DNA from 2 places in the Streptomyces sp. NPDC102360 genome. Region 1 is predicted to be linked to the other one. Evidence: riboswitches for the same ligand, from Rfam matches in the RefSeq annotation. Region 1 holds a riboswitch; the other holds the start of a gene.
The links. A riboswitch is a leader RNA that binds a small molecule or an ion and turns the genes downstream of it on or off. The one in region 1 is predicted to bind cyclic di-AMP.
Positions count from the first base shown of each region.

Region 2: another riboswitch for cyclic di-AMP. It lies ahead of ACIRHA_RS10135 (peptidoglycan DD-metalloendopeptidase family protein); the one in region 1 lies ahead of ACIRHA_RS20840 (M23 family metallopeptidase).

Region 1 covers NZ_JBIWLG010000004.1:530,178-537,350, forward strand. Annotated here, with positions in the region: gene ACIRHA_RS20810 (helix-turn-helix domain-containing protein) at 1-405, opposite strand, end outside; partial or broken gene ACIRHA_RS20815 (DUF5753 domain-containing protein) at 902-1,312, shown strand; partial or broken gene ACIRHA_RS20820 (transferase) at 1,312-1,389, opposite strand; gene ACIRHA_RS20825 (alginate lyase family protein) at 1,521-2,756, shown strand; tRNA gene ACIRHA_RS20830 (tRNA-Met) at 2,819-2,892, shown strand; gene ACIRHA_RS20835 (PP2C family protein-serine/threonine phosphatase) at 3,161-4,198, shown strand; cyclic di-AMP (ydaO/yuaA leader) riboswitch at 4,452-4,596, shown strand; gene ACIRHA_RS20840 (M23 family metallopeptidase) at 4,608-5,660, shown strand; gene ACIRHA_RS20845 (aldo/keto reductase) at 5,853-6,806, shown strand; gene ACIRHA_RS20850 (PrsW family intramembrane metalloprotease) at 6,800-7,173, opposite strand, start outside.
Region 2 covers NZ_JBIWLG010000002.1:112,834-120,006, reverse strand. Annotated here, with positions in the region: gene ACIRHA_RS10160 (helix-turn-helix domain-containing protein) at 1-212, shown strand, start outside; gene ACIRHA_RS10155 (DUF6126 family protein) at 205-372, shown strand; gene ACIRHA_RS10150 (ABC transporter ATP-binding protein) at 515-1,345, shown strand; gene ACIRHA_RS10145 (ABC transporter permease) at 1,345-3,864, shown strand; gene ACIRHA_RS10140 (tyrosine-protein phosphatase) at 3,947-4,744, opposite strand; cyclic di-AMP (ydaO/yuaA leader) riboswitch at 5,128-5,298, shown strand; gene ACIRHA_RS10135 (peptidoglycan DD-metalloendopeptidase family protein) at 5,302-6,084, shown strand; gene ACIRHA_RS10130 (SGNH/GDSL hydrolase family protein) at 6,315-7,097, shown strand; gene ACIRHA_RS10125 (TetR family transcriptional regulator C-terminal domain-containing protein) at 7,140-7,173, opposite strand, start outside.

The sequences.
Region 1 (7,173 bases):
GGGGGCGGGGTCAGCCGCCGCGGGGGTCGGGTGGGTGCCCGGGTGGTTGCAGGAGATCGTGCGGGTGCTGACCCGGCCCTCGGACGTGCGGCGGCGTTCGCGGCGCAGGTATCCGTGGGCCTCAAGTTCCCTGAGAGCGGCGGAGATGCGCGTCGTCCCCTCCGGGAAGAGGGCCGCGAGCGTACGGATGTCGACGCGGGCGCCCGTCGGCAGCGACTGGATGTGGACCGAGAGGCCGATCGCCGTGAGGGACAGCTTGCGGTGCTGGGCGAGGTGATTGCCGATGACCGTGAAGCGGGCGGCGATCCGGCTGTTCTCGTGGATGATGCCCGACCCTTGCGGGTGGGGGTTGCCCCCAACGGGGGACTGGGCGCGCGGCGGCGCGCTAGTGTGCTGGGTGTCCATCAGGAAGCTCTTTTCTTCCTCGGTGGTGTCCATCAGGAAGCTCTCTTCTTCCTAGGTGGTCAGGCCCTCGCCAATGGGATTGCCGTCCCGGCGGGGGCCGTCACATGTCTGGTGTTGTTGGGCGTGAGCGTATGGGGCGCAACCCGGCGCTGCGCAAGCTGAGTTGGTGGTATTCACCCGACCGGGTGGCGGGCCCGCCGGCTGCCGGGAGGCAGGGTGGGGCTTGGTTCGGGTGCTTTTCCCCGTCGTCCTTTGTTGGTGATCGACCACGGCACCGGCGTACGGGATTCTGGACGACGGCCGAGGGGCGACGGCCGAGGGGCGACGGTGCAGTTCAGCGGGCGGGCAGTTCCGCCTAGACCGTCTTGAGCGGCTGTCGGCCCTGGGCCACTCCCCAACAGTCCGCCAGTGCGGCTACGAGGATCAGGCCACGGCCGGACTCCCCGTCAGGGGCGAGCTGTTGACACTTGGGGAGGGCGTCGGGGCGGGTCCTGAGCGTCGCCCCGCGCTGTCGTCGACGCGGATCGAACAAGCCGTTGCTGCGCGCGCGGCCCGCAAGTCGGTCTTCGGCCGCGACCCCGCACCCGAGCTCAGTTTCATCCAGGAAGAGGTGACGCTACGGCGGCCGATCGGCGGCAGATTGGTGTTGAGGCGACAGCTCGAACACCTGCTGGAACTCGCCCAGTTGCGCACAGTCGATATCCAGGTGATGCCTACCAGTCGAGAGGACCACGCCGGAATGGACGGGGACATGCAGGTGCTGAAGTTCGCGGACGGGGCAGCGGTCGGACGTTGCGAGGGCCTCTACGCCGGGCGCCCGGTCTCCGACCCGAAACAGCTCCGTAGCATCGAACTCCGGTGTGGCATCATCCGGGCCCAGGCTCTCTCGCCAAGGGAGTCACTGGCCTCCACGTCCGTGAGCGCGTACGCCCGGCGGATCCCGGCCCGCCCCAGCACCTCCGGTGCCAGCGCCAGGCGGCCGCAGCTTCGTGGCCCGTCGGCACTGACGCAAGCCCACCCCCGGATCCTCCGGACCCGTTCCCGACCGGCGCAACAGATACTGCGCCGCAGCTGAGGACGCGTCAGGCTGCCAATGATCCGACCGGAGGTGTTGCATGGCAGCGGGCGCACGGGCGCGACGTGTTCTTCTGGGGGGCCTCGTCCCCCTGCTGATGGTGGCCGCGACCGCGTGCGGCGGGTCCACGCGGACCGACTCCGACGTGGGCGCGCACCCCGAACACCGGCCCTCCGGCGGTACCTTCGCGCACCCGGGCGTCCTGGTCGGCAAGGGCCAACTGGCCGCCGTCCGCGACCACGTGGCCCGTAAACAGGAGCCGTGGATCTCCGCGTACAAGGAGATGCGCGACAGCAAGTACGCCGACCTCGACTACAAGGCCAAGCCGTACGCGACCGTGGAGTGCCCCTTCGACGCCGAGGCCGGGCAGGGCTGCGTCGAGGAGCGGGAGGATGCCATCGCGGCATACACGCAGGCGCTGCTGTGGAACGTCACACGCGACAAGAAGCACGCCGCCAAGGCCGTCGAGATCATGGACGCCTGGTCGGACAAGGTCACCGGGCACACCGCGGACAACGCGGGGCTGCAGGCCGCCTGGGCCGGCACGTCCTGGGCGAAGGCCGCCGAGCTGATGCAGTACACGTACGAGGACTGGCCGGACGGGCAGGAGCTGAAGTTCCAGCGGATGCTGCGCGAGGCCTACCTGCCCGAAGTGCGGGGCGGATCCGCCGACTTCAACGGCAACTGGGACCTGGTGATGGCCGACGCGACGATGAGCATGGCCGTGTACCTGAACGACCAGAAGGCCTTCGACCAGGCCGTCGGGCGCTTCCGTGCCCGCGTTCCCGCGTACTTCTATCTGTCGTCCGACGGGAAGCTGCCGGTGAAGCCGAAGGGCAGCGGCATCGACACCCCGAAGGAACTGCGCACGTACTGGTTCGGGCAGAGGACCTTCAAGGACGGGCTCGCCCAGGAGACCTGCCGCAACTTCAAGCACGCCAGCTACTCCCTCGCCGCCACCTCCCACATGGCGGAGACCGCCTGGCACCAGGGCGTCGACCTGTACGGAGAGGTGAAGGAGCGGCTCGCCGCCGCGCTCGAACTGCACTCCAAGTACCAGCTGGGCGCCAAGGCCCCGTCCTGGCTGTGCGGCGGGAAGGTGCAGCGGGACATGGGGCCCGACACGGAGGTGGGCCTCCAGCACCTTCAGGGGCGGCTGAAGATGGACCTTCCGCAGACCGAGAAGCTCACCCACAAGCAGCGGCCGGAGGGGACGGACGATCTGTTCGTGGCGTGGGAGACCCTCACCCACGCCGCCGCGCCGGTCGCCGCGTGAGCGGTCACGGGAAGCGATTCGCGTTCACTCCCCCTGATGGCGTAGAGTTGTGAACACAACGGCGCGGGGTGGAGCAGCTCGGTAGCTCGCTGGGCTCATAACCCAGAGGTCGCAGGTTCAAATCCTGTCCCCGCTACTGAAGACAAGAGGCCGGAATCTCACTGAGATTCCGGCCTCTTGTCATGTGTGTTCCCGCCCGGTCACCCGTGTTGCGCACGTCACTTTCCCCACCCGTACGGCCCACCCCTGCTCGCCCCCGCGCCCCCGTGCGGGAACTCTTGGTGAGACGCCGGAAGCTGGCAGGGAACGGCAGGAGACGAGTGGTGGGGCAGCGAACAGGAGGCACCGGCGGGAGACGGGGGCGGCACGGCTCCGACCCCGTGAGCGTCCGTCTCTTCCTGCGGATGCTGCCCCTGCTGCTCGTCATCGGCGGCGCGATCTACGAGTACGTCACCCCCAGCGGCTTCCCCGGCGCCCCCCTGTTCAGCGCGGCGCCTCTGGTGGCCGCCCCTTTCTTCTCGCTCGGCGCGACGATCCTGACGGGCGTCGTGTCGATCGGGGCGATCGTCACCGTGCACCTGCGCTACACGGGGAACCTCGACTCCGTGTTCGTCACCGAGATCGTCACCGTGGCCACCGTCTGCCTCCTGGCCTGTGTGATCAACCGGATCGTGTACCGCGGCTACGAGCAGCTGGCCTCCGCCCGTGAGATCGCGCAGGCCGCGCAGCTCGCGGTGCTGCCCCGGCCGGCCCAGCGGCTCGGCGGCTTCGTGATCGCGGCGCGCTACGAGGCGGCGCAGGCCGACGCGTTCATCGGCGGTGATCTGTACGCGGTCCAGGACACCCCGCACGGCATCCGGATCATCGTCGGCGACGTACGCGGCAAGGGCATGGGGGCGGTCGCCGCGGTCGCCGTCGTCATCGGCGCGTTCCGGGAGGCCGCCGAGCAGGAGGGCTCCCTGGAGGCGGTCGCCCAGCGCCTGGAGCGGGCCCTGGCCCGCGAGGGCACCCGGCGCAGCGGCATCGACGACTTCGAGGGCTTCACCACCGCGGTGCTCGTCGAGATCCCGCACGGCGTCGAGCTCGTCCGCGTCCTCAACCGCGGTCACCCCAGCCCGCTGCTGCTGCTCGGCGACGGCACCGTGCGCGCACTCGACCCGTGCCAGGCGGCGCTGCCGCTCGGCATGAGCGAACTCGGCAGCTGGCCGGACCGGGCCGTGGAGGCGGCGTTCCCGTCCGCGGCCACGCTGCTGCTCTACACCGACGGGCTCTCCGAGGCGCGCGACGCGAGCGGCCGCTTCTACGATCCGGCGGCCCGGCTCTCCGGACGTGTCTTCCCGGGGCCCGAGGAACTTCTCGCGTCCCTCGCCGCGGAGGTCCGCGCGCACACCGGCGACGGGACGAAGGACGACATGGCGCTGCTCGCCGTGCGGCGGGGCTGAGTTCCTTGATCGTTGTTACCTGTGGTAGCCGACCGTAGTCGAACGGCGTCGCTCCGCATAACAATTGACGCACCATCAGTTGGATGGACGTTTGTGGTGAGCGATCAACTCGCCCCGATCCGCCCCCTGGTGTCCCGATAAGTCCTGGCCAGAGTCGTGAACGATCAGTGGGAAGCGCTTGGAATTACTGTCTGCTGTCTATTAACGTTCGATAACGCAGCGCGGTCGTCCCAGCCGTCACAAGAGATGGCTCCGTGCGCACACGCTTAATCCCGCAAGGGAACCGGGGAACCATCAACTTGGGGTGAATCGGACATCGTTGAAGCTCGCGATGTCGGTAGGAGACCTTCCTGCTCCGAACCCGTCAGCTAACCCGGTAGGCGAGAAGGAAGGAAAGGAGAGCGCCCCCGTGGCGTCGAACCGGCCTGCCCCAGACTTCTTCTATGGACCCGAAGACGACTTCGGTGTCGAGCAGGAGACCTGGGAGGAGTGGAATCCCACCGAGGAGTCCGTCTCCTCCGTCCGCGGCAGGCATCGCGTAGCCCGCCGCCGTGGTGGATTCGCGCGCAGCTCCACCGTTCTCGGCGTCGGTGTGGTCGCCGCCGTCGGCGCGGGCGGCATCGCCACCGCACAGGGCGGCAAGCCTGCCGTCCACATATCCATGCCCGACCTGTCGGCGGTCAAGGACTCGCTGCCCGAGGCCAAGTCGCTGCCGGGCGTGGGCTCGTTGATGTCCGACGGTTCGGACTCCGACGCGGACTCCGGCGCCACGGCCTCCCCGCTGAGCGGCGCCGGTATCACTCAGGCCGAGGCCGCCGACGGGCAGACCGGCGCCGGCGAGGCGCTGCGGGCCCGCATCATGCAGCAGGCCGAGACGCAGCAGGACGCGGCCGACGCCACCGCCAAGCAGGCCGCCGAGGAGGCCGCCGCGAAGCAGGCCGCCGCCGAGGCCGCGGCCAAGCAGGACGCGGCCAAGGCCAAGGAGCTCGCCGAGAAGAAGAAGGCCGAGGCGGAGGCCCGCCGCAAGGCCGAGGCCGAGCGCCTCGCCAAGCTGGCCAAGAGCTTCAAGCTCCCGGTCGCCTCGTACACGCTCTCCGGCACCTTCGGCCAGCCCGGCTCCATGTGGTCCTCCGGGTACCACACGGGCCTCGACTTCGCCGCCTCCACCGGTACGCCGATCCGCGCCATCCACTCCGGCACGGTCACGGAGGCCGGCTGGGCAGGCGCGTACGGCTACCGCACGGTGCTCACCCTCGACGACGGCACGGAGCTGTGGTTCTGCCACCAGTCCTCGCTCAATGTCAGCGCGGGCCAGAAGGTCAGCACCGGCGATGTCATCGGCCGCGTGGGCGCCACGGGCAATGTCACCGGGCCGCACCTCCACCTGGAGGTCCACCCCGACGGGCAGTCCACCGGCGTCGACCCGGCATCGTGGCTGCGCGAAAAGGGCCTCACCCCCTGAGAGCCTCTCCCTGAGAGCCTCTCCCTGAGAGCCTGTTCGCGGGCTCTGAGCCGGTGAACTCCGGCAGTCCTGGCGCTCACCCCCCGACGCCTGGGCTGCCGGTTTGCCCATTACTGGGCCGCTTGGGTCTCTTGAGGCGATTTCCGGCGTGATCGCGGAATACCGTATTCCGTACGGGTGTTGAGTCGGGGCATGACTTCCTCTCCTTCTCTGCGCAAGCTCGGCACCTCCGACCTCGAGGTTTTCCCGCTGTCCCTGGGTGGCAACGTGTTCGGCTGGACCGCCGACGAGGCCACGTCCTTCGAGGTGCTCGACGCGTACGTCGCCGCGGGCGGCAACTTCATCGACACCGCCGACGTGTACTCGGCGTGGGTGGACGGCAACCGGGGCGGTGAGTCGGAGACCGTCATCGGCAAGTGGCTGGCCTCGCGTGGCCGCCGCGACGACGTCGTCATCGCCACCAAGGGCAGCCAGCACCCCGAGTTCCAGGGCCTGTCCGCGGCCAACATCAAGGCAGCGGCCGACGCCTCCCTGAAGCGCCTGGGCACCGACCACATCGACCTGTACTACACGCACTACGACAAGCCCGAGGTCCCGGTCGAGGAGATCATCGGCGCCCTCGACGAGCTGGTGAAGGCGGGCAAGGTACGCCACATCGCCGCGTCGAACATCTCCGCGCAGCGCCTCCAGGACTCCCTCGACCTCTCCGACCGCGAGGGCCTCGCCCGTTACGTCGCGCTCCAGCCGCACTACAACCTCGTCTCGCGCGACACGTACGAGGGTGAGCTGCAGGACGTCGCCGCGCGCGGCGGCCTCGGGGCCGTTCCCTACTACGCGCTCGCGTCCGGCTTCCTGACCGGAAAGTACCGGCCGGGCGTGACGGTCGACAGCGCGCGGGCCGCCGGCGCCGGCAAGCACCTGGAGACCGAGCGCGGGCAGCGGGTACTCACCGCGCTCGACGAGATCGCGCAGACGCACGACGCCGAGATCGCCACGGTCGCCCTCGCCTGGCTCGCCGCGCAGCCCACGGTGACGGCGCCGATCGCGTCCGCGCGGAACACCGAACAGCTCCCGGCGCTGCTCGCGGTGGCGGACGTGGAGCTGACGCAGCCGGAGCTCGACCGGCTCACGGCGGCGTCTCAGTAGCGGTACGGGTTGTTGTCGTAGGTGTACGCGGGTCCCTGCGCCAGTGGGACCGCGTACACCGGGGGCAGCCACATCGGCGTCGCGATCTGGGAGCCGTACGCGAGCGCCGGGCGCGCGTAGTGGCGCCGCGCCCACAGCGCCTCAAGGAGTTCCCGCTCCCGTACGACGTAGTCCGCGCCGGCCCTGCCCTTGCGGCCGCGGTGGCGCAGCAGTGCGAGGGACGTCGCGTGGTCCTCGTACTCGGCGACCGCCGTCGCGGCCGCCCGGCCTCCGTAGTGCGTGGCGAAGTCGCGGGCCAGGCGCCGCGCCTTGAGCGAGCCGAGCGCGAACGGATCCGGCGGGGCGAGCCAGCCCGCGGCGACGTAGG
Region 2 (7,173 bases), on a different contig from region 1:
CGGGCCGCCTGCGGCTGCGGCTCGGGGACACGTCCTACCGGCTCGATCCGGGCGACAGCTCCCACTTCGACTCGCTCACGCCGCACCGTATCGCCGCCGTCGACGAGGGCGGCGTCGACTTCCTCTTCGTCCACACCTTGCTGCAGAGTCCGACGGCCGCGTTGTGCCTCGGGCCGTCGGCGGGATCGGTAAAGGAGACCCGTCATGGCTGACACGTCCGATGCGGCCGAGCCGACCCCGACCCCGGCCCGCCGCGACATAGAGGACAAGCTCCCGCGCGGCATTCTCGTTCGGGTCCTCGTGTACGTCTTCGCGGGGCATGCGCTGGCCGGGTTCATCTACTTGCTGTTCACGCTGGGCGGGAATCAGTGAGGCGGTACTCCGCGTGAGGCGGGACCCCCTACTGCGGTAGCACCTCCATGTTGGCTCCTGGGTATGACGCCAGGTACCCGGCCGTTCTCGCACACTCCTCTCCGTCAGAGCGAGGAAGAGTGCGAGAGGGCGCGACAGGGCCATGAGGCTACGCAGGGGCAAGCAGCGGACGATCGAGGACAACCGGCCGGAGGCACGGGCCGGCACGCCGGGTCTCGCTGTCGAACTGCGCGGTGTGCGGCGGCAGTACGGGCGCGGTGCCGGTGCGGTGCACGCCCTCGCGGGCGTCGATCTCGCTCTGCCGCGCGGCACGTTCACGGCCGTGATGGGGCCGTCCGGGTCCGGCAAGTCCACCTTCCTACAGTGCGCCGCCGGGCTCGACCGGCTGTCGGCGGGATCCGTGCGCCTCGGCGGCACGGAGATCACCGGCATGAGCGAGAACAGCCTCACCGAGCTGCGCCGCAGCCGCCTCGGCTTCGTCTTCCAGGCGTTCAATCTGCTGCCGTCGCTGACGGTGGAGCAGAACGTCCTGTTGCCCATGCGTCTGGCCGGGCGCCGCCAGGACCGGGGCCGGGCGGCCGCGATGCTCGCGCAGGTCGGGCTCGCGGACAAGGCGCGGCGCCGGCCGGGCGAGCTCTCCGGTGGCCAGCAGCAGCGGGTGGCCGTCGCCCGCGCCCTCGTCACGAGCCCCGACGTGGTGTTCGCCGACGAGCCCACCGGCGCCCTCGACACCGGCACCGCCGCCGAGGTCCTTGGCCTGCTCCGCAACGCCGTCGACCACCTCGGCGCCACCGTCGTCATGGTTACGCACGACCCTGCCGCGGCCGCCTGGGCCGACCGCGTGCTGTTCCTCGCCGACGGCGCCTTCGCCGACAGCCTGGAGCGCGGCTCGGCGGAGCAGATCGCGGCGCGGATGGCGACGCTCGCCGCCCGTACCTCCCGCGCGGGCGCGATGGCGGGAGCGGCGGCATGATGAGCCTCGCTCCCAACGGCCTCGCGCGAGCGGCCGTACGCTTCAAACCCGCCTCGTTCGCGGGCACCTTCGTCGCGCTGCTGATGTCGGCGCTGATCGTCGCGGCCTGCGGCACGCTGCTGGAGTCAGGGGTGCGCGCTTCGGTTCCGGCGGAGCGATACGCGAAGGTGCCGGTCGTGGCGGCGGCCGACCAGTCCGCGCGGATCGTCGCCGACACCGTCGACGGCCCCGAGGAATCCGCGTACCCGCTCCCGGACACCGCGCGCGTGGATGCCGGGCTCGCGGCGAAGGCGGCCCACGCGCCGGGCGCCGAGGCCGCGGTGGCGGACTTCACCTTCCCGGTGCGGCAGGGGAGCGGCGCGCTCACCGGCCACGGCTGGGGCTCGCACGCCTTCACCGGAACCGCGCTGTCCGCGGGCGCCGCGCCGCACACGGGAGAAGCGGTGCTCGACGCCGCAGCGGCCCGAACGGCGAAGGCCCAGGTAGGCGACACCGTCGCGCTCGAAACGGCGGCGGGACGCGCGGAGTTCCGGGTGTCCGGTATCGCCAGGTCCGGGGCCGGGGACACCACGTCGGCAGGCACAGCGACCGGAAGCAGCGCCACGGCCTGGTTCGCCGACGCGGAGGCCCCCGCGCTGTCCGGGCACCCCGGCAAGGCCGACGCCATCGCGGTACTGGCCAAGGGAGGAGCCGACACCGGGGCTCTCGCCACGGCCGTCGAGAAGGCGCTGGCCGGCTCCGGCGCGCAGGTGCTCACCGGCGACGACCGTGGCGAGGTCGAGGATCACGGCCTGGCTTACGCCAAGGAGACCCTCACCGCGCTCGGCGGCTCCTTCGGGGGGATCGCCACGCTGGTGGCCGTGTTCACCGCGGCCGGCACGGTAGCCCTCTCCGTCGGCCAGCGCAGCCGGGAGTTCGCGCTGCTGCGTGCTGTCGGCGCCACCCCGCGGCAGATCCGCCGGGCGGTCGCGGCGGAGGCGCTGCTCGTCGCGCCGCTCGCCGGGGTGCTCGGGTGCCTGCCGGGCATCGGGCTCGCGCATTGGTGGTTCGGGCAGCTGAAGGATCGTGGGGCCGTCCCGCAGGCGGTCGAGCTGCACGTGTCGTGGATCCCGCTGGTCGCCGCCGTCGGGACCGGGCTGCTCACTGCGCTCGGCGCGGGCTGGATCGCCGGGCGCAGGCCCGCGAAGATCAAGCCGGGTCAGGCGCTCGCCGAGGCCTCGGTGGAGCGGCTGCGGCCGGGTGTCGTCCGTACCGTGCTCGGCATCGCGGCGCTCGGCGGCGGCTCGGTGCTCGCCGGTGTCGCGGCCTCCACCGCAGGCGCCGACGCGGCGAACGCCTCGCTCGGCGTCGTCATGCTCTTCATGCTCGCCGTCGCCCTGCTCGGCCCGCTGCTGGCCCGGCTGTGCGCGGCGACCTTCGGCCTGCTGCTGCGCGGCGGCGGGGCCTCGGCCTCGCTGGCGGCCGCCAACTCCCGGACGAATTCCCGCCGGTCGGCCTCCGCGATCACGCCGATCGTGCTGGCGATGGCCTTCGCCTCGACGCTGGTCTTCATGCACACGAGCGAGAGCAAGGTCTCCGCGGACCAGCTGCGCGCGGGCATCACGGCGGACCACGCCGTCACCGATCCGGCAGGCCTGCCGGCGGGCGCCGCCGACCGGGCGGCCCGCGCTCCCGGTGTCGACGCGGCCGTGAGCCTGCTCGACACGCAGGTGCTCGTACCGGTCGACTTGGGAGGGGAGACCTCGCTGCAGGCGACCGCGGCCCAGGGCATCTCGGGCTCGGGCGGCGAGCTCGCCAAGGTGCAGGACCTGGATGTGCGCCGCGGCAGCCTGGACCGCGTGGGCGCGGGTCGCATCGCCATCGACAAGACCCTCGCGACGGCGGCGAAGGTGAAGGTGAAGGTGGGCGACAGGCTGCCGCTCCGTCTCCCCGACGGCACGAAGGCCCGCCCGCAGGTCGCCGCGGTATACGGCCGGGGCCTTGGCCTGGCGGCGGTGACGATGGACCGCGCCTCCCTCGCCGGACATGTCACATCGGGCTTCGACAGCACGCTGCTGGTGCGCGGCGGCGACGCCGGGCCGCTCACCGCACTCGGCAAGGTCACCGACGCCTCGGGCTACGCCGTCGCGCGGAGCGTGGACAGCGAAATGGGCGCCTGGTCCAACTACACGATGGCCGCGGTCCTGGGTGGCTTCGCCGCCGTCGCGGCGGTCAACACGCTGGTGATGACGGTCCTGGACCGCCGTCGCGAACTGACCGTGCTCCGCCTCGTCGGTTCCACGCGTCGCCAGGTGCTGCGGATGCTCCGCTGGGAGAGCCTGCTGGTGTCGGCGGCGGGGGTGCTGCTCGGCACCGCCATCGCGATGATCACGCTGACCCCGATGATGCGCGGCATGACGGGAGAATCCCCGTACATACCGCCGCTGCTGTACGGCACGTTCGCCGCGAGCGCGGTGTGTCTCGGTCTGCTCGCCGTGACCCTCCCCGCCCGCGCGGCACTTCGCGACAGGGAGGGGTGACGGCGGACCTCGGAGAGGTGCGCGGCAACGGGCGCCATGTGACGCCCGGCGCCGCCCGGCACCAGGGGACGGCGCTCGGCGGTCAGTCGAGAAGGCGCTCGCGCAGCCGCTCGCGCGTCGCCGCGGTGAGCTTCAGGCCCTCTTCGAGGTAGCGGTCCGTGCCGCCCCAGTGCTCGTCGATGGTCTCGAGGCCCGCGTTGAGGTACTCGATGCGGGCGTCGAAGAGCGGGCTGAGCAGCTCCATGATCTCGGGGGAGTAGGCATCCTTCGCGGTGGCGGTGCGGCGCACGTTGTAGCGGCGGTGCTTCTCGTTGGACTTGAGGTAGTCCGCCTCGATGGCGTCGCGCTCCACGCCCACAGCGAGCAGCGTCACCGCGATCGACAGACCCGCGCGGTCCTTGCCGGCCGCGCAGTGCATCAGCGCGGGGAGGCTGTCCTCGGCGAGGGAGTGCAGCACGCGGCTGTGCTCGGCGGTGCGCTCCTTGATCATGGTGCGGTAGGAATCGACGAGCCGGTTCGCCGCGCGGCCCTCGGAGAGGATCTGGCGCAGCTGATTGATGTCGCCGTCGCGGACCATGGCCCAGAATTCGGCGCCGTCGGCCGGGTCGTTGAGCGGCAGGTTCAGATTGCGCACGCCGGGCAGCGCGACGTCCGCGCCCTCCAGCTTCTGGTCCGCGCTGTTGCGGAAGTCGAAGACCGTGTGCAGGCCGAGGGAGGAGAGGAAGGTCGAGTCCTCGGCCGTGGCGTGGGCGAGGTGGCCGCTGCGGAACAGTACGCCCTGGCGCACGCGCCGGCCGTCCACGGTGGGCAGGCCGCCCACGTCTCGGAAGTTGCGCACTCCGGTCAGCTCGGGCTCGGTGGACGGTGCGTGCTGCGTCACAGGGGCTCCTCCCAATCGGTGCACCGGCGTTGGGTCGCCGGTGGGCGCGCTCCTGACGATACGACATCGGTTCCCCAGGCAACCATCTGTCCGATTCGCCCCGTTCTGTGTCAACTGTGCATGGATCGGAGGGGCTTGTGGGCCTGTGCGTGACCGGCTTCATGTTCGTGACGCTGCGTGCCGGGTGGCCCGGATTGCCTCCCCAGTAATCCCCGAAGGTATGGCGTTGGTAAAGCGAAGAAGGTCGACGCAGGGTTACGCAGGGCCGCCTCAGAAATCCAAGGAATTGCCGCCGCAGGTGAATTCGGGGTTTGTCGTAGCCATTGCGGTTCGCCTACGGTCACCAATCAATCCGGTCGGAACGCCTAGTCCTGCCGCCGTCCGGATTCCTTTCGACTACCCGTCACGGCAGGAGCGGGGGACCCACACGCAGTACGCCGCGCAGGGATTTCCCGAAGCGGCTAGGGGTGAAGCCGCGCCCGCACCCCGGGCACGGCCGGGCATCTCCAGCCCGAACCCGACAGCTCACCTCGTAGGCGACGGAGAGGAAATTCAGCATGCCCGCAAAGGGAAAGCACCGCCTTTCGACCTCCCAGCGCATCGCCCGTGTCGCCGCCGTCGCCTCCGCCGGTGGAGTCGCCGTGGCGCTCCCGCTGATGGGCGCCACCGGCGCGCAGGCCGCGACGTCCGGCGGTACCGCCGACACCACGACGTACACCGTCAAGGCCGGTGACACGCTCTCGAAGATCGCCAAGGCGCAGGACGTCGACGGCGGCTGGAAGAAGCTGTACGAGGACAACAAGGACGCCGTCGGCTCCAACGCGGACCACCTCAAGATCGGCGTCAAGCTCGACCTCGGCGGCGCGGCCGAGGGCGACTCCGGCTCCGAGGGCGGCGCCGCCGCCGCGCAGACGAGCGCCAAGACCCCCGCCTCCGGCGACTACACGGCGCCGGTCGACGGCGCCAAGGGCACCGGCTACGGCAACTCCGGCTCCATGTGGTCCAGCGGCAGCCACACCGGCGCCGACTACTCGATCCCCACCGGCACCTCCGTGAAGTCGGTCGCCGACGGCACCGTCGTCTCGACCGGCTCGGGCGGCGCGTACGGCAACGAGGTCGTCATCGAGCACGCCGACGGCCACTTCTCCCAGTACGGCCATCTGTCCTCGATCGGTGTCGCCCAGGGCGACACGGTGACGGTCGGCCAGGAGATCGCCAAGTCCGGCGCGACCGGCAACGTCACCGGCCCGCACCTGCACTTCGAGATCCGCACGGGCGCCGACTACGGCTCGGACATCGACCCGATCGCGTACCTGAGCGAGCACGGTGTGAACGCCTGAGACGTGACGTAGGGGCCGCTCGGCGGCCCGCTCGCTTCGGCGCCCGGGGTGTTCCCCGGGCGCCGAAATGCGTTCGTGCGCTTATTCCACGCTTATTCCCCAGGTGGCGAGTGGGTTATCTCACCACACGTCAACCCCTGGCTACGGTCGCGTAGGTCACAGCCGAGGGTGAAAGATGTGTGGTCGTGGCAAACGAATCGAGAGCACTCACGGACTCACTCAACGGCACGATCCGGTCCTACGCGGCCGTGGGCGACAGCTTCACCGAAGGAGTCGGTGACCCCGGCCCCGACGGCAAGTTCGCGGGCTGGGCCGACCGGCTCGCCGTCCTCCTGGACGACCGTGTCCCCGAGGACACCTTCCAGTACGCGAACCTGGCCGTGCGCGGCAAGCTCCTCGACCAGATCGTCGCGGACCAGGTCCCGAAGGCGGTCGATCTCGCTCCCGACCTGGTGACCCTGGTCGCCGGCGGCAACGACATCATCCGCCCCGGCACCGACCCGGACGACGTGGCCGAACGCTTCGAGAAGGCCGTCGCCAAGCTCGCCGACGCGGCGGGCACCGTCATGGTGGCCACCGGGTTCGACACCCGTGACGTGGCCGTGCTCAAGCACCTGCGCGGCAAGATCGCCACGTACAACATGCATGTGCGGGCGATCGCCGACCGGCACGGCTGCCTGATGCTCGACCTGTGGTCCCTGAAGTCCATCCAGGACCGCAGGGCCTGGGACGGCGACCGTCTCCACCTGTCGCCCGAGGGGCACACGCGGGTGGCGCTGCGCGCCGCCCAGGCGCTCGGCGTCGAGGTGCCGGCCGACCCCGAGCAGGCGTGGCCGCCGCTGCCGCAGCGCGGCACGTTCGAGGTACGGCGCGACGACATCCACTGGGCGCGGGAGTTCCTGGTGCCGTGGATCGGGCGCCGACTGCGCGGCGAGTCCTCCGGCGACCGGGTGCAGGCCAAGGGCTTCGTGGACCCGCACGCGGTGAAGGCGCACCTGGAGGCGGCGTCCTGACGCGTTGATCCCAAGCGGCGCGGTGGTGCTGACGGCCTCCCGTCAGCGCCCCGCCCCGGTCAACTCGGCGCGCTCG